DNA from 2 places in the Paenibacillus sp. NN59 genome. Region 2 is predicted to be linked to the other one. Evidence: a T-box and tRNA genes for the amino acid it is inferred to sense, from the RefSeq annotation. Region 2 holds a T-box; the other holds one or more tRNA genes.
The links. The T-box of region 2 lies ahead of ACT89M_RS22395 (valine--tRNA ligase). A T-box ahead of a tRNA ligase gene usually reads a tRNA of that ligase, here a tRNA-Val.
Positions count from the first base shown of each region.

Region 1: it has a tRNA-Val gene. The T-box ahead of ACT89M_RS22395 (valine--tRNA ligase) is inferred to sense a tRNA for this amino acid. The anticodon was not compared.

Region 1 covers NZ_CP199678.1:4,363,303-4,378,190, forward strand. The annotation lists gene ACT89M_RS19230 (shikimate kinase) at 1-437, opposite strand, end outside; gene gndA (NADP-dependent phosphogluconate dehydrogenase) at 708-2,117, opposite strand; gene ACT89M_RS19240 (suppressor of fused domain protein) at 2,391-2,933, shown strand; gene ACT89M_RS19245 (hypothetical protein) at 3,074-3,673, opposite strand; gene ACT89M_RS19250 (MFS transporter) at 4,024-5,334, opposite strand; gene ACT89M_RS19255 (aminotransferase class I/II-fold pyridoxal phosphate-dependent enzyme) at 5,512-6,987, shown strand; gene ACT89M_RS19260 (DUF1292 domain-containing protein) at 7,163-7,480, opposite strand; gene ACT89M_RS19265 (stalk domain-containing protein) at 7,579-8,133, opposite strand; gene ACT89M_RS19270 (hypothetical protein) at 8,335-8,535, opposite strand; gene ACT89M_RS19275 (organic hydroperoxide resistance protein) at 8,828-9,247, opposite strand; gene ACT89M_RS19280 (CotH kinase family protein) at 9,483-11,207, opposite strand; gene ACT89M_RS19285 (M1 family metallopeptidase) at 11,363-13,594, opposite strand; tRNA gene ACT89M_RS19290 (tRNA-Val) at 13,802-13,874, opposite strand; gene ACT89M_RS19295 (hypothetical protein) at 14,022-14,303, shown strand; gene ACT89M_RS19300 (GNAT family N-acetyltransferase) at 14,572-14,888, shown strand, end outside.
Region 2 covers NZ_CP199678.1:5,133,322-5,148,209, reverse strand. The annotation lists gene lon (endopeptidase La) at 1-1,330, shown strand, start outside; gene yihA (ribosome biogenesis GTP-binding protein YihA/YsxC) at 1,565-2,230, shown strand; gene hemA (glutamyl-tRNA reductase) at 2,572-3,957, shown strand; gene ccsA (cytochrome c biogenesis protein CcsA) at 3,972-4,799, shown strand; gene ACT89M_RS22430 (precorrin-2 dehydrogenase/sirohydrochlorin ferrochelatase family protein) at 4,805-5,455, shown strand; gene hemC (hydroxymethylbilane synthase) at 5,458-6,408, shown strand; gene cobA (uroporphyrinogen-III C-methyltransferase) at 6,413-7,972, shown strand; gene hemB (porphobilinogen synthase) at 8,073-9,074, shown strand; gene hemL (glutamate-1-semialdehyde 2,1-aminomutase) at 9,457-10,761, shown strand; gene ACT89M_RS22405 (RluA family pseudouridine synthase) at 10,758-11,678, shown strand; gene ACT89M_RS22400 (LysM peptidoglycan-binding domain-containing protein) at 11,872-13,434, shown strand; T-box leader at 13,601-13,885, shown strand; gene ACT89M_RS22395 (valine--tRNA ligase) at 13,945-14,888, shown strand, end outside.

The DNA of each region.
Region 1 (14,888 bases), 770 kb from region 2:
TCCGCAAAACGATATGCATCTTTGCGTTCTTCCATTATCGTGCGAATGCGTTCCTCGGCATTACCTGCAAGTAGTGGACGGTTATCACACCCGCTCACACGTTCCACAATGACCTCAGGGTCTGCGGTTAGGGCAACAACCCAGCCATTCGCTGACATCGATTCACAGTTGTCCGGACGAAGTACGACCCCGCCTCCAGTTGCAATGACCTGTCCTTCGTTTTCAAGGACCGTGCACAACACCCGGTTCTCTACGTCACGAAAGTACGCTTCTCCCTTGCCCGAAAACAATTCCGGGATGGTACAGCCTTCCTCCTGTTCAACCGCGGCATCCACATCGATTAACCGGTATCCCAACTCATGAGAAAGCATATCAGCAACAGTTGATTTGCCCGTTCCCATCATGCCAATGAGAATAATATTTTTAGACTTGCTCAAGGTGTACACTCCTTTAATTCAAGCATTTCGTGAGCACTTTTGTCCTATCATAACACAGCCCTGCGAACGGGGGAAGGCCATGCCTGTACCAAGCTTCCTTTCGAGCCACGACCGTACATACTGTCCCTCCTCTCCCAATGATCTTCATTCATTCATTAATGTTACTCAACAGACTTTTAGTTTCTCTTATCGTATGAAAAAAGAGGAACCTGGTGGTTGTCGGTTTAAACCGATCCTCCAAGTCCCTCTTTACATGCTATGATTCGAATACTACTCCATCCAGTTGTGATGGAAGCTTCCTTCTTTGTCGACACGTTTGAATGTGTGTGCGCCGAAGTAGTCACGTTGTGCTTGCAGCAAGTTTGCCGGCAAACGTTCTGTACGGTAGCTGTCGTAGTAAGACAACGCGCTGGAGAAGCCTGGTACCGGAATACCTTGTTTCACCGCAACGGCTACCACTTCACGCCATGCATCCTGATAGGATTCCACGATGTTTTGGAAGTATGGATCAAGGAGCAGGTTTTTCAGGGCTGCATCTTTATCGTATGCTTCCTTGATGTTTTGCAGGAACTGCGAACGGATAATGCAACCGCCGCGGAAGATCATCGCGATGTTGCCGTATTTCAGATCCCAGCCATATTCGTCGGATGCGGCTCGCATCTGTGCGAAACCTTGAGCGTAGGATACGATTTTACTTGCGAACAGCGCTTTGCGCACGTTCTCGATGAATGCTTTTTTGTCACCAGAGAATGCTTCGGCCTTAGGTCCGTTCAGGATTTTGCTTGCAGCGATACGCTCGTCTTTCATCGCCGACAAGAAACGGGAGAATACGGATTCCGTAATCATGGACAATGGTACGCCGAGATCCAGCGCGCTCTGGCTTGTCCATTTGCCTGTTCCTTTTTGTCCAGCGGCATCCAAAATGACATCAACCATCGGATTGCCCGTTTCCGGATCGTATTTGGAAAAGATGTCCGCAGTGATCTCGATCAGGTAGCTGTCGAGTTCGCCTTGGTTCCACTCTGTGAAAATTTCGTGCAGTTCTTCTACGGAAACGTTAAGTACGGATTTCAGCAAGTGGTATGCTTCACCAATCAACTGCATGTCACCGTATTCGATACCGTTATGCACCATTTTAACGTAGTGTCCCGCACCGTCAGGTCCGATATATGTACAACATGGGTCGTCACCGACTTTGGCCGAGATCGCCGTCAGGATCGGTTCCACCAGTTTATAAGCACTTTCTTGTCCGCCTGGCATAATGGAAGGTCCTTTCAGTGCACCCTCTTCACCGCCGGATACGCCTGTACCGATAAAGCGAATGCCTTTGTCTTCCAGTTCTTTACTGCGGCGAACCGTGTCAGGGAAATAGGCATTTCCGCCGTCGATGATGATATCTCCTTGATCCAAATGAGGAAGCAATTGCTCGATAGTAGCATCTGTAGCTTTACCTGCTTGTACCATGATCAGAATTTTGCGCGGGGATTCCAGGGAGGCTACGAATTCTTCAATGGAGAATGTACCTGTCAGGTTTCTGCCCTCGGCTTCTTTCAGCAGGTCATGTGTCTTCTCTGGGGAACGGTTGAATACCGATACTGAAAATCCTCTGCTTTCAATATTAAAGGCCAAATTTTTACCCATGACTGCCAGGCCGATTACGCCGATTTGTTGTTTTGTCATCTGGTCCTCCATCCTTTACTCCAATTAATTTTATTGAAAAAAATCTCAACAATACACCCATTTTAACGGTTTTATGTATGAAAGTGAACCCTCCACCCGAGCCGGATAGCGGGAAATCGCTGTAATCAGCAAAGGTGTTCATCGTATTTTCATAAAATACGTTATTATAGTAAGAGTAATGAATCACCATCAGAGCGGAGGAACTTGTGAATGAGCTATGAGCAGCTTTCAAACGAAGAACGGTTTTCACTAGATATCCGAAGAACTTATCTTTTGGGGTTGTATATAAATGAATGGGGCATGCCTGAGAGCAGAATCATACTTTCCAAAACAGAGCGAAGCATTCATGTGGAGATTTACTATTTTCCAGCAACGTTGCAGTCCGAGATTTCCCGGTTCGTCACTGTAGGTTTATCTCAAGCTACCCGACCTTCAGGGGAACAAGTCTCCGCAGAGTGGATGCTTGCGCTACCTTCCGATTTAGGCGGTGTAAGTGTAGAACGTGTCAACACCTACTTGGCAGATATCATTACGCATCATATCGAAAATGCTCCAGATTCGGATATCCCGCGTGTGATGAAATCAAGTACGCTAGCACCCACAGAATGGAATGCAACTGCCTTACTAATCGACGAATTGCGGGGAGAAAACGAAGCTCTCGAACTTATTCATATTGGTCAGGAGACAGTCCCTCTGTTGTGGGTCATTCCGATCACCCCAGATGAAGCAGATCTAATTCTGGAACAAGGGATTGAGGAATTTGATGCTCATGTAGACAGTTCGGACTATTCCATTATTGATCCTCAGCGTCCGTAGACGAGCGGAAAAGTACAAGTCCAGAGATTCAGAATCCAAAACTAACATTCCCTCTACATATCAAGGGGCTGCCCCTAGTCCGTTAATGACCTTTGGGAACAGCCCCTTTCAACAAAAACGATGCTCAAACACGCTTGGTCTCATCCTTCCAGCATCAGCAGATGCTCGGACAATCGCTGCAGTGCTTCACGGCAGGCATTGGCCTTCTCTGTATTATCGATCTGTACAGCATTATACAGGCGCTCCAGTTCATCGTCGATCTCCATACGCAGCAGCATCAGCCGTTCTTCGCCTTCGCGCGAGAGGAACATTTCTTCCATCTCTTCCGCCGTAGGCGCAGGTTCTTTTTGAAAAATAACCCGTTGCTTAAATCCCGACACTTCCACCAGACGAATGACTTCACCAAACAGAATATTCTCCACCGTCATCTGCTGATCCTTGAAGCGTTTCACCACAGCATGCCCGCGTGTATCGCCAATCAGTTTCTCCAACCACTCTGCGAGCTTGGCATCCTTGATCAGATAATCTCCTGTCATTTTATAGTTCCCACTGCGTGTTTGTTGAAAACGGAGCTTTACCAGCTTACGTCCGGTGCGGACTGACAGGATAAAGAAGGATTCGTCCTCGCTCCAATATAGTGAATACCCCTCACGAATTAGGTCTTTGATTAGATTTTGGATATGCCGACGGTTGAACCGCAGCTCCAGATTGCAATATTCAACTTCATAACTCTTGTTCACGGCACTCCCTCCATCTGTACCGGATCTGCTCCGGCCTCATGTTTCAAGCGCTTGTGTTACATCGGCTTACCCTATTTTATACTTCATTTTATGTAAGGGTACTTGGTTATTTGACTATTTTTCACGGAATACGAATCCGAATTGAAGCTTTCCGCAGGTGCACAGGGGCAAGCCCCCGGTAATTCATTGTATTACGGAGTACAAGTGACAAAATCATGATCATTATGTTGTACAGTCGACATAACTCACTTCATTTGCACTAATTGACGACTCCCAGGAATCACAACACATCAAAAAAGAAGATCCTCAACCCTAATCAGGTTATGGATCTCCTTTTTTCTCTACTTCATCTATCCAGCAGGTGCAGTACGGTAAGGCTTGCGTGCCAACACAAAGTGAACGACGAAAAGTCCGGCCATTACAAGAGCGCTTGCGATAAACGGAGCCGGATGACTGATGTGATCCCACAACAACCCAGACACAATCGGACCAAAAACCATACCCGAACCTTGCAAAGTAAGGAAGAACCCCCAAATTGCCCCGCGTTCCCCTTCCGGAATCAGTGTGGCAACAAATGCATTCCAAGCCGGAAGAATCATCGCATAACTTACGCCAACAAGCATGACAATGCCAAAAACAACGGGAATGGCTGTCACTGTCGAGAAAACAAACAAACTTGCTGCCGCCATCAAAAACCCGATATTCAGGAACGGCTTCGTGCCGAACTTGTCCACCATTTTCCCAACAGGAAGCAGTGCGATGACGGTAATCCCTCCTCCTGCAATGAGCAGCAGGCTATACAGATTGGGTGAGATATTCAGATCTGTTCGTGTATACAGCGTAATGACAGGGCTGAGCAGGCCAATCACAAACGACTGCATAAATAGCGCAGGATAGACCAGCGGATTAACGTTGAGCGTGCTACGCACCCGGTGTAATGTACGCTTTACGCTCTGTTGTAACCGAATAAACGGAGTAAGAAGATTCGGCTTGGCTGGATATTTCTGATTTGCAGACATTCGGTCTTCTCTAGCATCTCCTGCTCCTGTTGCTTGTTCCCCCTGAGCCACAACGCGGCCCGGAAGAATCATAGCGACCAGAATGACCAGAATCGCACATCCCATCAGAACGAGGAAGATTGTACGGTAATCATGATCGGTCCGCTCCAGTAGCCAGTTCATGCCAACAGGCCCGAGCCCCGTGCCTCCCAAAGCCGCCATTTCCAGCGCACCCATCGCTGTTCCATTTTTGTTCTGTGGGCCTGACATTGCCGTTACTCCCGTCATTGCGCAGGGCCACAGGGGTGACGTGCCGATTCCGAGAATGAGACAAGCCATAGATAGTCCAACTGCACTTTTGAGAAAAAGAATCATGATCACGGCAATCAAAGTACAGATCAGAGCCGTTACCATCGTGGCGCGGAAACCGATTCGTTCTGCTGCCCAGCCTGAAGGGGCTCTGAACAGATTATCCCCCAGATATTGAAGAGCAAATGCTACGCCGATGACGCCAGCAGACAACCCCAGAATATTATCCATATATACGGGGAGAACGGCGACCAGCAGTGCCCCCTTGATGATCTCCACTAGAAAAAGTGTCAGCCACATCGCGATAAAAAAAGGCGATCTTAAGATCTTGGCTGGTTTGATGTCGGTTTGCATTCTTTTTCCCCTTTCAAGGTTCATTTACCGTTCCTCTACACATAGTGTAACCGGGGGCATGACAAGCAAATCTCACCAATTCAAAAATTTGTCGTTCATACCGCTTGCATTCAGTGCTTATTTTGCTATACTCATCTTTGTTTACCATTTTACTTAGGAAGGGTTGTGACAGCACTGATGAATCACCACCGTACGCCGCTGTTTACCGCTTTGAAAGATCACGCGGCACTCAATCCCGTACAGTTTCATATTCCGGGACATAAAAAAGGATTGGGAGCGGATACCGAATTCCGTGAATTTATAGGCGATAACGCCTTCTCCATAGATTTAATCAATATCGCACCACTCGATGACCTGCATCAACCCACAGCTGTCATTCGGGAAGCACAGATGCTTGCCGCAGATGCCTTTGGAGCCGATTATACCTATTTTAGTGTACAGGGTACAAGCAGTGCGATTATGACGATGATTCTATCGGTATGCGGACCTGGGGACAAAATTATCGTGCCCCGCAACGTACACAAATCTGTCCTGTCTGCCATTATTTTCTCAGGAGCCAAACCTGTATTTGTTTCTCCTGCACAGGATGTTAACCTTGGTATCGATCACGGTGTAACCATTCAATCGATCCGTCGTGCGCTTGAGCGTCACCCGGATGCCAAAGCTCTGTTAGTCATTAATCCAACCTATTACGGTGTATGTACGGACCTGAAGTCCATCGTAGAGCTGGCTCACAGCTATCAAGTACCCGTTCTGGTGGACGAAGCACACGGGGTGCTCATTCATTTCCATGAGGATCTGCCACTGTCTGCAATGGCTGCTGGAGCCGATATGGCTGCTACAAGTGTGCACAAGCTTGGTGGTTCGATGACACAGAGCTCTGTGCTGAATCTGAATACCAAGAACGGGTATGTCAACCCACAACGTGTACAGACCATTCTCAGCCTGCTGACATCCACATCCACGTCATACGTATTGCTTGCATCGCTGGACACCTCCAGACGCAACCTGGCGCTCCATGGTCATGAGATTGCGCAAAAGGCGATTGATCTTGCTGAGTTTGCAAGGCGTACAATCAATGATATTGATGGCTTGTACTGTTTCGGAAAAGAGCTGTTAGGCACAGAAGCCACTTTCAATTATGACCCAACAAAAGTCACGATTCATGTGCGCCATCTCGGCATTACAGGCTACGAAACCGAGAACTGGCTGCGTGAGCATTATAATATCGAAGTAGAGCTTAGCGACATGTACAATATTCTGTGCCTTATCACGCCAGGTGATACAGATGGCAGCGTGAATATCTTGCTTAATGCGCTACAGGATTTGTCCCGTACTTATTATCAGGTCAATCCGGCGCATGAACTGGTTGTCAAAGTTCCAGACATCCCTCAGCTGATGTTGACCCCGCGTGATGCTTTTTACGGAGATACTGAGGTCATTCCTTTCAAGGAATCCGCTGGACGCATTATCTCGGAGTTCATTTATGTGTACCCGCCAGGTATTCCGATCCTGCTTCCGGGCGAGGTCATTACGCAAGAAAACATCGATTATATCATTGATCATGTTGAGGTTGGACTGCCCGTTAAAGGACCCGAAGACCGTAGCGTTACGAACGTCAAAGTCATCGTGGAAGCTGACGCCATTTTCTAGAATGGCATTCAGGTCTGAGACGGCTTGAACAGAAAAGGACTGGGTCTACCACCTGGTCCTTTTTGATTTTCATTTTTGGTGACTCTCCGTCTCCGCACCAGCCTCACAATCCAAAGCAACAACAAAAGACCCCCTGAAATTCAAGGAGCCTTCATGTTATATTCCAAAAGATTGACTATTCTTGGGAAGCAACCAGTTCGTTGTATGCCGCTTCAACACGGTTCCACTCTGCTTCATCTTCAATATTGTAGAGCACCATTTCCTCGTCTTCTTCTTCCATACGCAGGATGATGCCGTCAGCTTCAGGATTGTTGCGTTCCAGCAGAAGTGCATAAACGTGATCTTGCACGTCAAATGTTTCTACCAAAACCATTTCCACGTCTTGTCCGTTCTCATCAGTCAATGTGAGAAGGATCTCTTCGTGTTCATGATCGTGATCATGGTCGTGACCGCAACCGCAATTATCTCCATGCTCGTGTTTGTGATCGCTCATTGTAATACCTCGCTTCATTAATAGAAAATGTGTAACCTTGCATATCGTAACATGTTCACAGAGCTAGGTCAATTTAGAAGCATAGCGTCTATTCGCCTTTAATCATTCAAGGCTGTAATGATTTTTTCGGCGACCAGAACATAGTTGCTATTTGCATTTTCTTTAATATGAAAACCGACTTGATATTTGCCAGCACGACTAAAATCATAAGTGAAATCATACGTTCGGAACCAGAAATTGTCCTTCTGCGTAGCGAGATCTTGTGCCTGAATATCCTTAACCTGACCGCTCGGGTCCGTTATGGTAACTTTCACGGCAGCCACATCGGTTGTGAGACTATCCACCTGTGAGAACACATTAAATTTCAATTTGCCCACATTGACGTTCCCAAACACAGTGTCTCCCTTGAACAGAAAAATATGTACGTTCGGCTTGATCACCGTTACTCGCTTGTTACTATTGTCCCACCGAGTAATGCCTCCAGCCTCTCTAACAGGTACATAAGTCGTCCCATCAATCAAATAACCACCGTCAGACGCTTCCTTGCCGTTAATGAGCACACGAATCTTCTCGTTCACAGAGTCCGCAAATAATAAAGACCCGCCCAGCAAGGAGAATACCATGACACACAGCAGCACTCTTTTCCATTTCATCCCGTCAATATACCCTCCCTTGCTGTTAGCTTGTTTGTAGATTTATACTGCGAACGGCTCCACAAAGTTGCGCTGTTTTTCATCATTTTTCATTTTTTATCCAAAATATTTACCACGCTCTGGTAAACACAAAAAAAGGCTATCCTTTTTTCAGGATAACCTATGGCGTCGCATATTATATCTACGTCATTAGACGAAGTATCATGAAGATACGTGGCGAGTGAGGATACAGGGAACCCCTTTGCCAACCGCCCCGCCTTCTCTCATTCGTGCAGCATATTCCGTCCCGCGCAAGCAAGGTGTCTTGCAGCGTTCACATACATCGGATGTGACCAGCTTCATGGATACACGCATCTTGTCACTTTTTAACGCGGGAGCTTTCTTTCCTTTTGCCTTTGCCATCACGGATTCCCCATTTCCCATAATGCTGAATGAATAGTGCATCATATGGGGAAACGCCCAATTGTGTGCCTTCCTTAGAAAACGTATTTAAATACTAAAAAGATAACGAACAAAATACCACCGAGAATCAGCCAATTGCTGATCTCCCACCAAATACTTCTTCCTCCACCAGAGATGAGTTGCTGTGATTTCTCCTCATGACGCTGCTAAGGCAAAAAACCTCCGAGTCTTCGGAGGTTTTTGTCTATTGCATTTATTTTATTCTAAAGGAAACGTTACGAAACCCGTCTGCTTACGCCTGCTCTACTTTAACATTAACATTACCTTTGATCGCTTTGGAATAAGGGCAATATTCATGAGCAAGTTTCACAAATTTTTGAGCCGTTTCTTCATCCAGACCGAGAATTTTTACTTCAAGCTCCACATCCAGCTTTACACCACCATCTGCCGGGTCCGCTACCAAAGCAACAGTTGCAGATACTGTGCTGCGTTCAATCGTTACATTGTGCTTTTTCAATTGAAATTCCAACGCAGAGTTAAAACATGCACTGTATCCTGCTGCAAACAATTGCTCCGGGTTAGTCGCTGTTGTGACTTGACCTCCAAGTTCAGGGGGTGTGGCTACATCCATCATGAATACGTTATCCGGGGATTGTACGATCCCTTGGCGTCCACCTGTATTAATAACTGTCGTTTCATATAGAGTTTTCATATTAAAATTCTCCTCTTCCGATTTAAGTTTTTGTTATATGTTTTGAACATGTTTTCTTTTAACTTGTTTACAAATTGATTGTACACAATTTAATTTGCTTTGTAAATAGTTTTTTTAAATAAAAAAAGAGCGACCTTGTAAGGTAGCTCTCTATATTGTTTTAAGGCAAAACCAAAGCACAAACATTCGTGTAATCTCAAATACCTAGCAATGGAAAACGGAATGACATCTGAGTTTATTGGGATGTATCCGATTTTGATGTTTCAGATTGCTCCGTTTTTTCACTCTGTTGATTTTGATTTCCGGAATTACGATTGAACCCTGGGCCTCCGAATCCACCCCTCATGCCGTTTCCTTTGAGACCATCTCCCAATTTGTTTAGGTCAACGGAAGATGCATCGATCAGCTTATCCGCACTCGCTTTTTGCCCTTCTGTAGTGGAAGGGATCGTTCCATCAAGCTGTCCTTGAATGCTCTCGGCACGCAATGTTCCTAATTTAGTCAATTCAGCAACAGCTTCTTTATACTTGTCATATGTCACGAACGCAGTCGCATCATTTTTTACGTAATCCGTAATCAGATTGTTTAACGTCTCTACCGTTTGCTCAAATTTTCCGTTGGCAAAATAACCGTCCACGATTTGTTGCAAGTATTCATGATACTTCGCTTTGTACTCAGGAACCTCCAGTAACTTGCTTAGAATCGGCCGTTCTTCCATCGTTACGCCCGATAACGGTGTATCAATGGCAAGATTGACCACATCGGATACGGAACCTGCCTGGAATCCACCAAAAGCCATATTGTAGTCCCAAGGCAACATACTGATCTTGCCGTTATTCTCATATAAATAATAGTTATGCCCCATATTGGATGTGTAACTATCCATGTTAACCACCACATTATGAGCTGCAAAATATTTGAGCACAGCATCCACATCTACATATTTCTCAAGATCGGTGCCCGCATTCAAGTTTTTGAGTGCTTCAATCACACGTTGTTCATCTTCTTCCGTCGTTTTGGTCCTTGCATTATCAAAAATGCCAGAATAACTGGACACTTTATCATCCGTGTACACTAAGGATACGCCGTTCGTGCCACCATTCATTCCACCGCCTCTGCCGAACCCCCGACCACCCTCTCCGCGAGTGTTGGCAGTCTGAGATTTGGCATCGCCTGTTCCTTCACCTTGATCGCTTGGTGGCTCCATGCCTTCAGGAGGCTGACGGTCTCCCATCCCGAAGGCTTCCCCTTCTGCTGGCGGGTTCCCCATTCCCATCGGGTTTCCCATTCCGCCCGCTCCCATATTGCCATCGTTATTGGGTTTGTAGATCTCTCCTTCACCATTCTTCGCACGTGCCAGATATCCGCTGTCTATGTCTTCAACAGCCAAATATAAGCCCCACGCCTTTCCGTTTACGTTAATGTTGGCAAAAGAAAACAGCGGTGCATCAACTCCGATATAACTCATGATGTCATAGCTGAGATACTCTTTCATATAACTGGCGTCGGAAATCATATTATTCACGACCATTTTATCAAGACCATTCCAGGTCTGACCTTTGACGTATTTGTCAAACTTGATTTTGAAACTATACCGATCGGTTGAATCGTCCTGTGCCACTTGCCTCAAACTGGAGTTTCCTTTGGCTCGTATACCTACATTTTCTATGGTTGTTCCATTGATCGTTACATTGGCCTTGATATAGTTTTCCTCTGTTGCCGTGTCCAGCATTTCCTGCCAGGCATCCTCATCTACATCAATGGAAAAAGACATCACTTCCGTTTTATTAAAGTTTTGTGCGTAATCCACCGTTTTTGTCTGATCTTCTGTGGATTGGTTCTCTGTAGTTGTAGTCGTTGTTGTTGATTGCAGAGCTCCACTCTCATTGCTACAAGCCGCTAATAACAACGAAGCAATCACTGTAGTTGTCATAACATTTCGCCATTTGTTATTTATCATGCCATTTCCCACCTTTAGTTCCTTTTATATTCCTGCTACAGAGAAGTTTAAAAGAGAAACCTTAAATGGAACTGAACAAGCAAAAAGAGCCACCTTCTAGGCGACTCTTTATAAACATTTCTTTTTTTGCTTCTACTTTATGGCGGCTAAATGCTTCATTCGACTTTTTTGCTGTCTTTCAATTTACCGTTGCCATCCAGCTCATAGGATTGGTAAATGTCATTAGAGAGCGTTAGAGATTCCAGAATCTTCTCCATAAAGGACGCTGATGCCTTGGTACTGAGATGGTCGCCGTTCCAATAGTAATGAATCATAAGACGATTTTGATTGTATGGATGTTTAATAACATATGCTCCGGAGTGTCCAGATGCGTTCATAGCCTCTTTCCAGTCCAAACCGATACCCTTTGCCCGAACATTAATGTTGTTTTTCAAAGCTTGAACCATACCATTCGACTTTGCATCACCAACAAGAATGAGGTTACTGCTTCCAATCTCACGTTTCAGCTTCTGCTTCAACTGTTTTCGATCCCGAACTACATCGTACTTCATGCCAAATACATCAAAAATCTGAGTTAACTTGCTGGTCGCTTGTTCCTGTTGTTTTGCTGCTTCTTTGCTCACCTGATCTCCAAGTACAATGGTTAATGGCTCCCCTCGAAAGGACTTTTCCATTAAACGAATCATTACTTCGTAAGGCAGATTTGGAATGTTATTCACTACTGCTTCATACTGCGGCTGATAGGCATCATGCATATATGCTGCAAGTTCCTTCTCCGACATTTGATATTCCTGCTTAAGCTCAAATCCTGGCTCCATTAAAGCTTTTTCCATGTCCTGACGCTGTTCTTTACCAAGAACATCCTCAATAGTACCAAGTAATCCATCGATTGTAGCGTTTTGATAGACAAAGCGATTAAAATACTCCTTCATGAACGCATCAAATTTTTGTTCACCAACAGAGCGGTATAATTGATAAATGGCCTGACGACCCTTTTGGTAAAATACATAATCAGCCATTTCTCCTACTTGTTCATTCGTTGACGCGATTGGCAGATCAATAGGTGAAGGATCTAGCTGAATGGATCTGAAACCTCCCAGCTTATTGCCCTGCTTTTCTAAAAAATACACCGTGGAGAATTCGGCAAAACCTTCATCCAGAAAGGATTCCGTTTCGGAGTTGTTCCCTATCAAAGCATGAAACCACTGATGTGCAATCTCATGTACAAACGTGGTATCATCTTCAGGCGATAACCCCGCAGCACGCTCCGGCATCTGTATTAATCTTGAATATTCTACGCCAAAGCCATCCACATAAGTCTCGATGACACGAAATTCGGGATACGGGTATTTACCATATTTCTCACTGTAAAACGCAATGACTTTAAATGCATAATCGATATATTTATCCACTGCAGCTTTCTTGGCAGGATCATCACCCGAATAAAAATATTCCACGGTTAGACCATTACGCGTCTCACGTTCTACCTTTAAGTTGGCGCCAGCAAAAAAAGCAAATTCTCTGGTGTTCGCTGCGCGCGCTGTAACCACTTTCCGTCCTTGTTCAGCACTGTTTTTGGAAGTGATATCTCCCGGCATGACCACCTGATATGACTCAGGCACATTGAACTCAACATCGAAATCGGATGAGGTATAGTAATCACTCTCGAATGAAGTGCTGTACGGTGTCTTATTCCATTGATGTGTAGTCTCGTCATACACAGACATCACAGGAAACCAATGTGCTCCGTTGACCTGATCCTTGTAATACGATATTCGTTGCATACCATAAGGAATGTCGATCCGATAATCCACTTGGAAAGTAATTGACTGACCCGGTTGTAGAGGTGCCTTCAATTGTACATGTAATGCCTGATCTTTCTTATCAAAAAGAAGCTTCTCTCCTTGCTGCGTCACTTCCACAATATCCATCCCGCCCAAAAAATCTGACGCTTTCTTCTCCGGGTGTTCTTTGGCTATTTGCTCATTCTGGTCTGTATACATAATTGTTTGTGTTGCTTTGGATCGATTCGAATCTGCATAGGTATGCATGACCAACTCTTGAAGGGTATCTTTGCTCGTATTCAGGTGGGTCACCGTCTGGCTACCCTGTATTGTCATGTCTTTTTCGTCCAGACGTGCTTTGATCTGGTACTGAATCGGGGATTGATCTTGAGACATGGCTTGTTGTGAGCGCATGCGAAAAGCTTGTTGCATCTGGAACGCTTTCTGCGTTGTCTCAGAACTCGCAGCCAAGCTCTCCCCCTTCGAAGAGGTGGCATACGTAGTGTGGATAAATGAGGATGTTGTGAGCGCCAGTACCATTGTGCTTAATATGGCCTTTTTCATCACGTTTTTGTTAGTAGATTGGGTTTTGGAAGCGTGCATTTTCTCTCTCCTCTGTTCTATGTTGTTTGCTTACTACAACAATAAGAGATCAACCTTACATTGAATTTAGGTTTGGTTTAAATTTTGTTTAAAAAAGCATAGCATGTCCCCATTCCCGCACCGAATTCTCTCCCAAAAGCCGATTTAACCATCCATATTGGTTCAGAAAAAAGAAAAAAAGCCTTGCGTAGCAAGGCTTCTTAAGTATGATCTGTAGTGGGCTCGAACCACTGACCCCTACCCTGTCAAGATAGTGCTCTCCCAGCTGAGCTAACAGATCATGTATATTAGGTTTCGTTCAATGAAGTAACAGTATCATACCAAGTAAACGTGTTCATTGTCAATCATTAAATTGGTTTTAAATCATCCATATTGGAGCACAATAATGGAAAGCTTACAATATTCTGCAATAGGAGAATGTATAGTGATGATGAATAAAAATACTGATCAATCGCTTAATCCAAACCATAACTATAAACACCATAATAAATACTGGAAGCTAACTGCTACTCATGTTGCCGTTTTGCTCATTCTCTCCTGTACCTTGACTGGTTGCAGGCTGGAACGGGACGAGCATACGGTACAATTTCAGCAATTGCACCAACCGAATGAACAAAATGAATCGCTGCCTGTCTGGATGGACGTCTACTCCAAATCCATAAATCAAGAGGTATACTCCCCTCAGGGAAACAGTGAGTTTTTGCCTTAAATAGCAGAATGAGATCTAGAGCCTTTATCAGAAGTACTCACTCTTCTTCATCCCATTTGCGTGAGTATGCCTTCTTGGTCACATAATATAACAAAGCGATCATTCCCGCCGACATAAGCAATGTAATGGTCATAATAGCCGCCATTCCCATGACTCTCCTCCTCCTCCAAAGTCCCAATATGTACCAAACTTAACTATACAGGAAAAGCATTTTTTTGTATAATGCAGTCTGAACTTGTGCGCATGGAGCAGAAAGAAGGAATCGAATTTGGCAGCAGAAATTAGTTATGTCACGACAGAAGAAGAATTGAAGCAAGCTCTTGGGATTCGCCGTCAGGTTTTTGTCATTGAGCAACAAGTGCCCGAAGAACTCGAAATAGATGAATACGATGTTATCAGTCCTGATGTGCATCATGTATTGCTTCATACCGATGGTCAGGCTGTTGCCACAGGGCGTCTCATCTATTACAGCAAAGATACGGCCAAAATGCAGCGAATTGCTGTACTGGAGTCCTACCGCTCGTTCGGGTATGGACGTGTGCTCCTGTTAGCGATGGAGGAGCTTGCTCGTGAGCTTGGATTAAC
Region 2 (14,888 bases):
TCTGGCCGTGCAGAAACTTGTCAAAAAACTCAAAGGTCCGATCCTTTGCCTAGTTGGCCCTCCAGGGGTAGGTAAAACCTCTCTGGCCCGTTCAATCGCAAGATCACTCGGTCGAGAATTTGTGCGTATCTCCCTCGGTGGCGTGCGGGATGAAGCAGAGATTCGTGGACACCGCCGTACCTACGTAGGTGCGATGCCTGGACGTATTATTCAGGGGATGAAAACAGCAGGATCACTTAACCCTGTATTTTTGCTGGATGAGATCGACAAAATGGCTTCAGACTTCCGTGGAGACCCTTCGTCTGCATTGCTGGAGGTGTTGGATCCGGAGCAGAACAATACGTTTAGTGATCACTTTGTGGAGTTGCCTTTTGACTTATCTAACGTTATGTTCATAACTACTGCGAACACGGTGCACAACATTCCGCGTCCATTATTGGATCGTATGGAAATGCTGAATATTCCGGGTTACACCGAGCTGGAGAAGTTGCAAATATCCAAAAACTATTTGCTTCCCAAACAGAAGAAGGATCACGGTCTCGAAGAAGACCAACTGGAAGTGCCAGAGGATAGCTTGCTAAAAGTCATTCGTGAGTATACGCGTGAATCGGGTGTGAGAAATCTGGAACAGCAAATGGCATCACTTTGCCGGAAGGCGGCTAAAAATATCGTATCCGGTGTAGAGGGTCAGATTGTGATCTTGCCGGATGATGTTAAGGACTATCTCGGTCCGGGCAAATTCCGCTATGGCATGGCTGAGCTGGAAGATCAGATTGGTACGGTGACCGGGCTTGCATGGACTGAGGTGGGCGGAGACACGCTTGTGATCGAAGTAACCGTGGTGCCGGGAACAGGCAAGCTGACGCTTACGGGTAAGTTGGGAGACGTTATGAAAGAATCTGCTCAGGCAGCTTTCAGTTATACGCGTTCGAAAGCAGCACAACTAGGCATTGCGTCTGATTTCCATGAGAAGAACGACATTCACATCCACGTACCGGAAGGTGCCATCCCTAAAGACGGCCCATCAGCCGGCATTACGATGGCAACAGCCTTGATCTCAGCTCTGACGAATAAACATGTGTCGAAAGACATTGCTATGACAGGTGAAATTACATTACGCGGACGGGTGTTGCCGATTGGCGGCTTGAAAGAAAAGTCACTTGCAGCCCACCGTGCGGGTTACAAAAAAATATTGTTACCTAAGGATAACGAAAGAGATCTGCGCGACATTCCGGATAGCATCAAGGAAGATGTGGAATTTGTGCCCGTAGCTCATATGGATCAGGTGTTGCAGCATGCTCTTGTGGAACAGGCAGGCATTCATCTGTAACCGACACTTATCCGCAAAGATTAAATGGAGAGTAGACCGTTCGGCGGGGGCTTCGGCGTCCGCTTGAACGGTTTTTTTCGTGATAATCTGATGTTTTTCGAGTACAAAAGTTGTTTTTTTGGGTACAGGAGAGGTTTTTTTTGATATGATAGAAGGAATGATGGCATAATACGGGATGAAAATGTGGAAATGTTATGCTTGCAAGACAGGAGTTCAAGAGAGGAAAGATGCAATTTGAAAGTCAATCAATCTGAATTTATAATTAGTGCCGTTCGGCCTGAACAATATCCAGATGACGGTCTGCCGGAGATTGCCCTGGCGGGGCGCTCCAATGTGGGCAAGTCATCACTGATCAACCGTTTGATCAATCGTAAAAATCTGGCGCGTACAAGTTCAACTCCGGGTAAAACCCAGCAACTGAACTATTATAAGATCAATCAGGATCTGTATTTTGTCGATTTTCCGGGTTACGGGTACGCCAAAGTATCCAAAGAGCAACGTTTTGCCTGGGGTAAAATGATGGAAAAGTACTTGCTACAACGGGATGAATTGAAGCTTGTGATGCAGATGGTGGACATGAGACATGAGCCATCCAAGGATGACAAAATGATGAATGAATGGCTACGCCATCATGGTCTGCCGCTGGTCGTTGTGGCTACGAAAATGGACAAGATTCCCAAGACACGCAGAGCCAAGCACATTAAAGTCATCAAGGAAGCACTGGGTCTTCGATCAGGCGACTTGTTTGTCCCTTTTTCATCCGAGGAAGGTCTGGGCAAGGAAGAACTGTGGGATATTATTACCCGCCACGCCCGCATAGACAAATACGCACCAGTTGAAGAAGAGGCGGATCACGAGGCTGGAGAAACTGTTCAAACAGCTGGGGATGACAATTACTAACCTATAATATTTGAAAAACACATCATGTATCCCGCACCTAGATAGTCATGGAATGATTCCATGACTATTTGTTATAAGCAGTCTTGAACAGGTTTGCAGAAATCTCCGTTTTCTCAAATATTCACTATTCGTTCCATATAACGAATAAGGGTGTACATTCGTGAGACACTACAATATATCACAATGCATATGATAATCATCATGTTGATTTCATAAACATTTCATAAAAATGGGCGAGTGATGGACTTGATGTGTGATATAATTAACTATGTCAATCTGAACTGGATAGAGATATACAGTAAGCACTTTGATTGGAAATTTATTAGGCAGGTGAACTTGCAATGCACATCGTTGTTGTTGGTTTGAATTATCGCACGGCGCCTGTAGAGGTCAGAGAACGATTCACATTTGCAGAAAAGGACTTGTCTGAAGCGCTGCAGCAGCTCAAGCTGACCAAGAGTGTATTGGAAGGTGTAATCGTAGCCACTTGTAATCGTACGGAATTGTACGTTGTGGTCGACCGTCTTCACATGTGCGGTTATTTTATTCGAACATTCATGGAGCAATGGTTTAACGTTCCGCGGGAAGAATTTACGCAACACTTATATATATATGAGGATGATCAAGCCATGCGCCATCTGTTCCGGGTCATTTGCGGACTGGATTCGATGGTCATTGGAGAGACTCAGATTCTCGGCCAAGTGAAACAGGCTTTTTTCAAAGCACAGGAAGAGAAAGCTACCGGAACTTGGTTTAACCAATTGTTTAAACAGGCGGTTACCTTGGGCAAGCGGGCACATTCGGAAACTTCCATCGGGGAGAGTGCCGTTTCTGTCAGCTATGCTGCGGTTGAACTGGGCAAGCGGATTTTTGGTATGTTCACAGACAAGAAGGTACTTATTTTGGGTGCCGGCAAAATGAGCGAACTTACCGTAAAACATCTGTATGCTAACGGTGCATCTGAAGTTATCGTGGCCAACCGGACGCTCGCCAGAGCCGAGGAACTTGCCAGCAAATTCCGGGGAACGCCGTGTACGATGGAGCAGGCACTCACGAGACTGGGTGAAGTAGACATCGTCATCAGCTCTACAGGAGCAGAACGTTATATTCTCGATGCAGGTATTGTCCGGGAGAGCATGAAGCGCCGGCAAGCACGTCCGCTGTTCCTGATTGATATTGCCGTACCACGCGATATTGATCCGGCAATTGGCGAAATCTCTAACGTATTTCTCTACGATATTGATGATCTGGAAGGCATTGTGGAGAGCAATCTGGAGATGCGTAAGGTCGAAGCTGCGAAGATTGAGAGAATGATTGAACTGGAGATGGAAGATTATTACCAGTGGCTCAGAACACTCGGCGTTCGCCCAGTTATTCGGGCGTTGCAAGAGAAAGGCGTATCCATTCATGAAGAAACAATGGATAGTCTGTTCAACAAGCTTCCGGAGCTGGATGAGCATCAGCGTAAAGTCATTCGTCGTTTGACCAAAAGCATTGTCAACCAAATGACAACCGATCCGATTAATCGGATCAAGGAAATGGCAGGTACGAAGCAAGGTGATGAAGCACTGCGCATGTTTACGCAGATTTTCGCGCTGGAGGATGCAGTGGAAATGGCTGCAGAAAAAGTGAATCAGAGCGATGCAACAGCTCTGGGCAAACCAGCGATTCACCTGAACGAAAACCGGCAAGACCCCGTGCCGGCTTATGTCCCGGCAGGCGTATAAGGCAGGTGGGCAACTTGACCCTTGCTGAACAAGTCTATGAAGCTTTAATTTATATGTATGCCCTGAGCCTACTGTTCTATTTCTCGGACTGCATTCGACGCAATGCGGGGGCGAAGCGGACAGGCACAGGGTTTCTTGTTGTTGTTTGGGGACTGCAAGTGACCCATGTTATCATGCGAATGTGGGCTGAAGGTCACTTCCCGATCTATACTACATTTGATTTTTTGTTTATTTTTTCGTTCAGCATTGTGCTGATGTCATTGATTATGACCCGGGTTCAACGCTCAGAGTTTGTTATCCTGCTACTCAATATCGTTGGATTCTCGGTAACGGTTTTGAACCGGTTGTGGTTTACAGCGGGCGAAATCTCGTTGCACAACTGGCAGACGGTTCACGGTTTGTTAATTATGCACATTACACTGGCTAATCTGGGCTTTGCAGCTTTAACGGTTGCTTCGGTCTTTGCGTTGTTGTACCTGTTCTTGCACCATAAGTTGAAAAACAAAAAATGGAATGATACGGTACGGCGTTTACCCAGCTTGGAGGTCATTGGAAAATATATGGATGGTGCCACATTGATTGGTACTCCGCTTCTGGGAGTATCCGTTGTACTGGCTGTATTGTCCATCGTTGCGGAACGACGGTGGCATCTGTTGCTTGATCTGAAGGTGATTGCGACGGGTCTCGCGATTGCCATCTATGTTGGTTATTTCGTAGTCAAGAGAAGAAAGCAATTTTCGATGATGATCATGTCCAGATGGACATTGATTGGATATGCACTTGTCATCATGAGCTTTTTATCCAATGCGTATTCGGCGTTTCATCGCTGGACGGGAGAGTGAAGGATATGGAACACTACACGCCGATTTATGTAAATACTTCAGACAAATCTGTTCTCGTGATCGGTGGAGGACGTGTTGCTGAGCGTAAAGTAAGAGGATTGTTGCAGACTGAGGCCCGAATTACGGTCGTCAGCCCTCTGCTTACGCCCACTCTCGAACAATTGCATCAGGAATCCCGAATCGAATGGATAGCCCGGTCCTACCGCAATGGAGATTTGCGGGGGGCCTTTCTCGTATATGCAGCAACGGACGATCCTCATGTTAATCAAGCAGTAGTTCAAGAAGCTGAAGCTGGGGCAATACTGGTGAACGATGCGATGTCTTCCGGTAATAGCAGTTTTATTACGCCGAGTGTGGTTAGACGAGGGCGGTTAAGCATTGCCATCTCGACTGCCGGTGCAGGACCTGCCGCGGCGGCCGAGATTCGTGCTTTGCTTGAACAACAGTTTGGAGATGAATACGAGACGTATCTTGATTTTTTACATCAGATGAGAATGGAGATTAAATCTCGCGGGCTGCCTCCAACTGTAAGAAGTACGCTACTGCGCCGTCTAACGGAAATGGACATTTTGGATACGATACGAACGGGTCAGTTTGAGTGGTGGAGCGAAGAAAAAATCGGGAACTGGATATCCCGTAATCAGGAGGAAATGTAGATATGCGGACAATTAAAGTGGGCAGCAGACAAAGCGCTCTGGCACTAACCCAGACCGGCTATGTGATTCAGGACTTACGCAATATTTGTGAGCGGGAAGGTTTAGCTTTTGACTTTGAGGTACATAAGATCGTGACAAAGGGAGATCTCATTCTGGATGTGACTTTGTCCAAAGTAGGTGGTAAAGGTTTGTTTGTTAAAGAGATTGAACAGGCAATGCTTGATCACACCATCGATATGGCCGTGCACAGTATGAAGGACATGCCTTCCGAGCTTCCTGAAGGGCTTGTTAACGGTGCCGTTCCCCGTCGAGCTGATCCTCGGGATGCGTTAGTCTCTCGCGGCGGACTTACGCTGGATCAACTGCCAGAGGGTGCCCGGGTTGGAACAAGCAGTCTGCGGAGATCAAGTCAGTTGAAGGCGTACCGACCTGATCTTCAGCTGGAATCGATTCGTGGCAATATCGACTCACGTCTGCGGAAGCTTGAAACCGAAGGCCTGGACGCCATTATTTTGGCAGCAGCAGGCTTGTATCGGATGGGCTGGGAGGATCGAATTACCGAATATTTGTCTGAGGAAGCCTGCCTTCCTGCTGTAGGCCAAGGAGCTCTTGGCATTGAGTGCCGTGAGGATGACGAGGAGCTACTACATTTGCTCAACCTCTATAACGATCCAGCAACAGCTGCGCCGGTCATGGCAGAGCGTCGTTTCCTGAGTGTGTTAAACGGAGGGTGTCAGGTGCCGATTGGCGCACATGCGGTGTGGATGCCAGGAGATGATTCCCTGAACAGTGAAAACAAGTTACAATTAACGGGAATGGTTGGGATGCCGGATGGCAGGCTGATTTTGAAAGAAACATTGAGCGGCAAAGATCCGGTTCGCCTGGGAGAAGAAGTGGCTTGGAAGTTAATTGATCGCGGGGCTGAACAGATACTGGCAGAAGTTAGGGGATGAAGGCATGGCGGGGAAAGTCTTTTTGGTAGGTGCGGGTCCTGGGGATGCAAGGCTGATTACGGTAAAAGGTTGGGAAAGCATAGGCAAGGCTGACGCCGTGGTTTATGATCGACTCGCGAGTCCGCGATTGTTGAAACTGATGAAACCCGGTGCGGTCAAAATTTATGTGGGGAAACGACCGGATCGACATACGATGAAACAGGAAGAGATTAACCAGCTACTTGTGGATTTGGCGCTTGAAGGCAAAGTGGTCGTGCGTTTGAAAGGCGGAGATCCGACCATATTCGGACGGGTAGGGGAAGAGGCAGAGTTGCTGCACAAAAACGGTATTCCGTTTGAGATTGTACCTGGAGTAACCGCAGCCATCAGCGTGCCGGCATATGCGGGTATTCCGGTGACGCACCGGGATTATGCTTCCTCCATCTCGATCATTACCGGACATGAAAGCCCGGACAAGCTGGATCGCAGTATTCAATGGGATAAAGTAACCAACGCTACGGGCACACTGGTGTTTATGATGGGGGTTGCCAAGATCGGCTATATTAGCGAACAGCTCATTCGTCATGGCCGTCCGGCTAGCACACCTGTGGCGCTTGTACGTTGGGGAACTCGGGCAGAACAGGATACCATCACGGGTACGCTGGAAGATATCGAAGCCAAAGTCATTGCGGCGAATTTTCAGCCACCAGCTGTCATCGTTGTTGGAGATGTGGTCAACCAGCGGGAGCAATTGAAATGGGCAGAGGTGCTGCCGCTGTTTGGCAAACGAATTCTGGTTACCCGTGCTCGCAGTCAGGCGAGTGAACTGGTGAATCGCATTGAAGAACTCGGTGGTGAACCCTATGAGTTCCCAGTCATTGAGACGGTTATGCCGTCCAGCGAATCCTCCAAACAAAGTGTCAAAGATGCACTACATGCGTTAAATACGTTTGATTGGGTCTTTTTCACAAGTGTCAATGGCGTGGAGTTTTTCTTCCGTCATCTGGAAAACGAAGGTAAGGACATTCGCTCGCTTCATCAGGCGAGAATTGCAGCAGTAGGACCATCTACGGCAGAAGCACTGCGCAAGCACGGTATTGCACCCGAAGTTGTCAAAGGGCCTTTTCAGGCAGAAGGCATGCTCGAAGCATTTGAAAGTGAGTTGAAGGCAGGCCAGAACGTGCTGATTCCACACGGTGATCTCGCACGGTCGTGGTTGCCGGAGCAATTGTCAGCACGCGGACTGCACGTTACCGAGGCGATCATCTATGACACCATTCTTGCAGGTGAGGATGATGATGAATTACTTAAGCTTCTTGAAGAGGGCGGTATTCATGCAGTGACCTTTACAAGCTCATCCACCGTGAAAAACTTCATGAAGATGCTGAAACGAATGGGTGTGGAAGATCCGTTGCCGTTGCTGAAGGGAGTAGAGGTTGCTTGTATTGGTCCGGTTACCGCGAAGACTGCGGAGGCTGCCGGACTGGAGGTTACTCTTATGGCGAAAGAAGCGACAATGACTAGCTTGATCGATGTTTTGTGTGAGTGGAAACGTGCTGGCAGTGTCGGTATTGTCAACAATTAAGTTGGACTAGCTTCGGCTGAACATATGAAGCGTGCTGAATTCGAGAAGAACCAGCGCGCTTCCCTTTTTACAAAATGAAATTCTAGGAGGTAAAAGATAGATGGGTTTTCCAATCGTACGTCATCGCCGTTTACGTCAATCGGCAGGTATTCGCAACATGGTAAGAGAGACACACTTGACTGTGGATGATTTTATTCAACCGATCTATGTCACATACGGTGAAAATGTAAAGTCCGAGATTAAATCGATGCCGGGTGTATTCCGTTTCTCGCTGGACCGTCTGCAGGAAGAAGTCACGGAAATCGCAGAGCTTGGCATTCCGGCTGTACTGCTGTTCGGGATTCCGGAAACAAAAGACAGTGTAGGTTCATCTGGTTTTGCAGAGGATGGCATTGTGCAGGAAGCGACGAGATTGATCAAATCCTGGTACCCCGAATTGCTGGTGATTGCAGACACTTGTCTATGTGAATTCACCGATCATGGTCACTGCGGAATGGTGCACACTACGGAGATTGATGGACATATCTGCGGCGATGTTCTGAATGACGAGTCCTTGGAACTGCTGGTGAAAACGGCCGTATCGCAAGCGAAGGCAGGCGCAGATATTATCGCACCGTCTAATATGATGGATGGATTTGTACAGGCTATTCGTGCAGGGCTGGATGAGAATGGATTTAATCATATTCCGATTATGTCTTATTCCGTCAAATACGCTTCAGCATTTTATGGCCCGTTCCGTGAAGCAGCAGATTCCACACCGCAATTCGGAGACCGGAAATCCTATCAGATGGACCCGGCGAATGCTCGAGAAGCGTTGCGCGAAGCGGAAACGGATGTGCTGGAGGGAGCGGACATGCTGATGGTGAAACCATCACTTTCCTATCTCGATATTATGCGTACCATCAAGGATCAGTTTGATCTTCCGCTCGTTGCTTATAATGTAAGCGGGGAGTATGCAATGGTGAAGGCGGCCGCAATTCAAGGATGGATTGATGAGAAAAAGGTGGCCATGGAAATCTTGCTCAGCATGAAACGTGCCGGGGCAGATATGATTATTACGTATTACGCCAAAGATGCATCAAGATGGCTGGCTGAAAAGTAAACCAATGACTACCAACGAGTAACCATATATGTTCTTTATCTATGCCAATAAAACCCATAGGCCTTGCTTTTTTAAGAGAGTGGTGCGGCAGACTATATAAGTTGAACAGATCATTTACACTGAAACGGAGAGGACAGAAAAAACCTGGAAAAGCGGAGCTGAAAGCTTTCTGAAAGAAAGCTACTTCGGAAGCATTGGCTCAGTCTTTATCACCGGATTTTCCCCTTATGAAAAATAAAATCAAAAAATCTGGGGATAACAGCGATTGTAAGGTTATTCTGTCATCGGAGTGTCTGTGTAAACATCTTTAGTTCAACTTATCTAGTCATTAAATGCATCAGTCTCTCTGCAAGCGAGGCCTTTACAATAAGGAGGATGTTCATTGACTGCACAACAAGGCAATCGTCGCAATGATGAGCGCTCACGCAGCGCATTTGAGGAAGCCAAGCAGTACATACCTGGAGGAGTGAATAGTCCGGTTCGGGCATTCAAATCTGTCGGACTCACACCGATCTATGTCGAACGCGGTGAGGGCTCCAAAATCTACGATATTGATGGCAATGTGTTCATTGATTACGTAGGTTCATGGGGCCCGCTGATTATGGGACATGCTCATCCTGAAGTTGTGGAAGCACTCCGGGAGACAGCTCTTAAGGGCACAAGTTTCGGTGCACCAACCCTGCTTGAGACAGAGATGGCAAAGCTGGTGTGCGAGCGTGTGCCTTCCATCGATATCGTGCGCATGGTGAATTCCGGTACGGAAGCAACGATGAGTGCCATTCGATTGGCGCGCGGGTCAACGGGACGTAGTAAAATTTTGAAATTTGAAGGTTCCTACCATGGCCATGCCGACAGTTTGCTGATCAAAGCTGGATCAGGGGTAGCCACCCTTGGACTGCCGGACAGTCCTGGAGTGCCCGAAGGTGTGGCCGTGAATACAATTACGGTTCCTTACAATGATTTGCAGTCCGTGCGTCTTGCCTTTGAACGATACGGAGAAGAAATTGCGGGTGTAATCGTGGAGCCAGTTGCTGGCAATATGGGTGTCGTACCTCCAGCTGCCGGTTTTCTGGAAGGATTGCGTAGTGTGACTACGGAGTATGGAAGCCTGCTCATCTTTGATGAGGTGATGACGGGTTTCCGTGTAGGACTTCACTGTGCACAAGGTCGTTTTGGCGTTACACCGGATTTAACGTGTCTGGGTAAAGTTATCGGCGGCGGTCTTCCTGTAGGAGCATATGGCGGTCGCCGGGATCTGATGGAACAGATTGCGCCGACAGGCCCAATCTATCAGGCGGGTACACTAAGTGGTAATCCGCTGGCTATGGCTGCAGGTTATACGACGTTGAAACTTTTGACACCGGAAGTTTATGATCGTTTGGAGATGTTGTCTGCACGTTTGCAGGCTGGATTCGAGAAAAATGCAACAGAAGCAGGTGTGGCGGTAACAATTAACCGTGTCGGTTCAATGGTGTGCCCATTCTTCAGTGCTGTACCGGTAACGAATTATGATATTGCCAAAGAAAGCAACCTGGATCAGTTCCGCCGTTATTTTGCAGCGATGATTGATCAAGGCGTTAGCGTGGCGCCGTCCCAGTATGAAGGGATGTTTGTGTCCGGTGTGCATACGGAGCAGGATATCGAGGATACCATTGAGGCCAACCGTAAGGCTTTGCAGTCGCTATGAGTATAAAAAGCTGGAAACGTCGCGGTCAATGGCTTGAGCTGATGCCAGGCAAGGCGGTGACTGGAAAAGAGGACAGACAAGCTGCTGCTGAACAGTGGCTCCTGTCTGAACTCAAGTTCCCGGAGAAGTTGCTGCGTCAGCTCAAGGCAACCCAGGGAGTACAGCTAGCAGGGGACCGGCTTCGGCTGGCCCTTTTTGCTGTGCAACCGCTGGGTGTGGAGACACGCTGGGCTGATCTGGATGTATTGTATGAGGATGATTTCTGTCTCGTCGTGCACAAACCGGCCGGTATGAAGCTTCATCCGGATGGAAGTCGTGAAGAACAGGTCGTTACGCTGGATCATGCGGTAGCTTCGTATTATGAGATCAATGGGATCGAGACCAGTGTACGTCATGTTCATCGTCTGGATGAAGATACGACCGGTCCTGTTTTATATGCCAAAAATGCTTTTGCGCTCGCGAAACTGGATGAAGCGATGCGTCTCAAAGCAATTGATCGTCAGTATGTTGCTATCACAGGCGGACAAGTACCCAGTGATCTCCGCAAGATTGATGCGCCGATTGGTAAGGACAGGCACCACAAGCAACGCAGACGTGTCTCCGAAGGAGGCCAGGATGCAATTACTCATGTGGACATCGTGCATGTATGGGAGAGGGCAACGCTGGTACGTCTGAAGCTGGAAACAGGGCGTACACATCAGATTCGCGTGCATCTCAGCTATGCTGGCTACCCTCTTGTCGGTGACAAACTGTACGGGGGGCGTTCGGACATCATAGGCAGGCAGGCATTGCATGGCGAAGTGCTGAGCTTTAACCATCCTTTAACCGGAGCCTTAATTGAAGTACAAGACCCCTGGCCAGCGGATTTTGAACAATTGGCAGCGAGGGAGAGTCATAGCGTAGAAGGACAGACCTGATTTACTGGGTCTGTTTTTTTGTTTTTGGCTTTCTAAGGTGTTTAAAAAGTGTAGCAAACAGAACGGGCTTTTTTAACAAAGGTGGCATGCCCACCCTAGTTCAGGCATATAGATGGGTAACGAAGGATTGGACCATGGATCAGTCCCATGAGAAGGATCATGGTGAACATATGCCGAAAGGAGGACGCCACCTTTGTTGAATCAACCATACGGTTTGCGGTTCGATATTTATGAGCGCGTTCATTTGTCTGAGGGAGTGCCTGCCATTGAGGAATTGGAGGAAATTGAACTCTATCCGCGTATTCAGGTGATTGGACAGGACGACCATGCCACCTTGAGGGGGCATCTGCTACTTACAGGAACATACCGGGGGGAGAGCGAGGATTCGGAGGAATTAAAGCATTTTATTCCAGTCGAAATTACCGTGCCATTGAACCGGGTTAGATCCATTGATGATATTTCAATCGAGATTGAAAATTTCGATGTAGACCTGTTATCTAGCCGAAGTCTGAACATTACAGGTGTATTGTCCCTGCGAGGGATTGAAGGTTTCCCGGTAGAAGAGCCACAAGTGTGGTCGGCAGATGAATTCACGGTTGTTCATTCCCCCGAGGCTCAGCCTGACAGCAGAGAGAACGAATTGAGTCAGACAGAGCAGTCCGAGCTGTTGGAGCTGTCGGAACAAGCCGGGTTGCGTAACGAAGAGCAAGAGCTGGCGAATGCGGCTGAGCTTGTTGCATATGGTTCTCCGGAATCTGCTGATTTGTTGCCAAGAATAGAACAGCAATCAGGGTATGAAGAACTATCGCAAGCCTACTGGAACCAGTCATCTGCCGAGCCACTACCATCTGATGTTGCTTCAACGGATGAATCGGATGAAAATAGATTGCCTGATTCAGATGAGGGGATTGTACCATCACAGGCATCACATGAAATGCATGAAGTCCCTTCTCCAATCTCGTCATTCATGGCTGAAACGGCTGACAGACTAGCTTCTTATCCTGAAGCGGAGCCATTGCTTCCGATAGAAGATGAAGCCTCAGCATGGTCTGAACCTTCGGTAAATAGTGTATCCGAAAATTCAGGATTATGGAGTTCAGAGGCTTCTGAGCAGGCGCGTTCTGAAGCAGCATGGAAACCTCTTGAAGAAACTACGCCTGAGGTATGGCACTTTGAAGAAGCGCGGTCAGGTGGTTCGCAAGGAGAGCAGTTCATTTCGAATGCTGTGGCACAGCCGCAGACAGAGAACTGGCAAGATGTATTTGCTGGATCTGAACCGGCTCAGCCCGAAGAAGATCGGCCTTCACTGGAAGTGGCAGAGGAAGCCTCGCTGTTACAGAATGAGGAATTCCTCCCTGAGGCAATAGCTGAGGCGGAAGACAAGCCAGAGCTTAAGGTTGCTTTTGGTAGCAAGAAAGAATCGTCACGAAGAGAAGAAGAAGGCGTGGGCATTTCTTCTCTGTTATCATCCGGCCGGGCAGTCCGTGGAGTTGAGGGTGAACGCAGTGAGGAGGTTTCAGATGGAGTTGTTTCGGAAGAGGATCGTCAGGCAGAAGATGTAGAATGGAAAAATCTGTTCCTGGGTACGATTGTGGATCAGACGCCATTCCGCAAAGTCAAGCTGTGCATCGTACAGCGCGAAGAAACACTCGATGCCATTGCAGACAGATATCAGCTTAGCACCAGGGAGCTTCAGTTATATAATCGATTAACTGAACAGGTTGTTGAAGAAGGACAGATTCTATATATTCCTTAGTCACTCGGTTCAGGATACCGTATCCTATAAAACAGCCCGTAATTCCTCATAGGAATTGCGGGTTGTACCTGTTTTTGAACATTTTGGTTGTCTAATAACCTCGTTCCGCTGTTGTCAGGTTGACTATCACGCACGAGCAAGGTATGATGTGTTTAGGATTTTTTGAATAATGACGTGGATCGGGAGTAGTAGACAGTATGACCTTTCAGAGAGTGGGATCGATGCGCTGTGAGATTCCGCAGGAACCAACTGATCGAAGTCGCCCGGGAGTTGCCTGTTTGAGTACTGGAGGTGGATGTAATACATTCATTAACCTCGGAGGTAGGATAGGCCGGTTGCAGCCGTTATCTGCTTGAAGTGTCACGCCGTCCGATTGAGAGCATGAACCATGATCTCTGTTATCAGCGTGAAACAAAGGTGGTACCGCGAAAGCTAACCTTTCGTCCTTTGATGGATGAAAGGTTTTTTTGTTTTTTTAGCGATGAAGATGACGTAACGGAGGAATGAAACATGTCTGAACAAAAAAAAGCAACAACTGAAATGCCGACGACTTACGACCCGAAGGCGGCAGAAGATAAATGGTACTCCACCTGGACGGAGCGCGGGTATTTCCAAGCGGGTAAACGCAAGGATGCCGAGCCATATACCATTGTAATTCCACCTCCGAACGTAACGGGGATGCTTCACATCGGTCATGCACTTGACTTTACCCTACAGGATATCCTTATTCGTACAAAACGGATGCAGGGATATGACGCACTTTGGTTGCCAGGTTCCGACCACGCAGGTATTGCGACCCAGACGAAAGTGGAACAGAAGCTGCGTGAAGATGGATTAACGCGTTATGATCTGGGACGTGAGAAGTTTCTGGAGAAAGTCTGGGATTGGAAAGACCAGTACGCTACAACCATTCGTCAGCAATGGGGCAAAATGGGTCTGTCTCTCGACTACTCCCGTGAACGTTTTACGCTGGATGAAGGTCTATCCAAAGCGGTGCGTAAAGTATTTGTGCAGTTATATGAGAAAGGACTTATTTATCGCGGTAAACGTATCATTAACTGGGATCCGGTGAATCGTACTGCGCTCTCGGATATTGAGGTTGAATATAAGGAAGTTCAGGGTCATCTCTATCATCTGCGTTATCCGCTCAAAGACGGGAGTGGTCACATTACTGTGGCAACGACACGTCCGGAAACGATGCTGGGTGATTCTGCTGTTGCCGTTCATCCTAAAGATGAACGTTATGCAGACATGATCGGTAAAACACTCGTATTGCCTATCATCGGTCGTGAGATTCCAGTCATTGCGGATGACTACGTAGACAAAGAGTTCGGTAGCGGTGCAGTGAAAATCACACCTGCGCATGATCCGAATGACTTTGAAGTAGGTTTACGTCATGACTTGCCTCAAATTACCGTTATGGATGAAAGTGGAACAATGAATGCGGAAGCTGG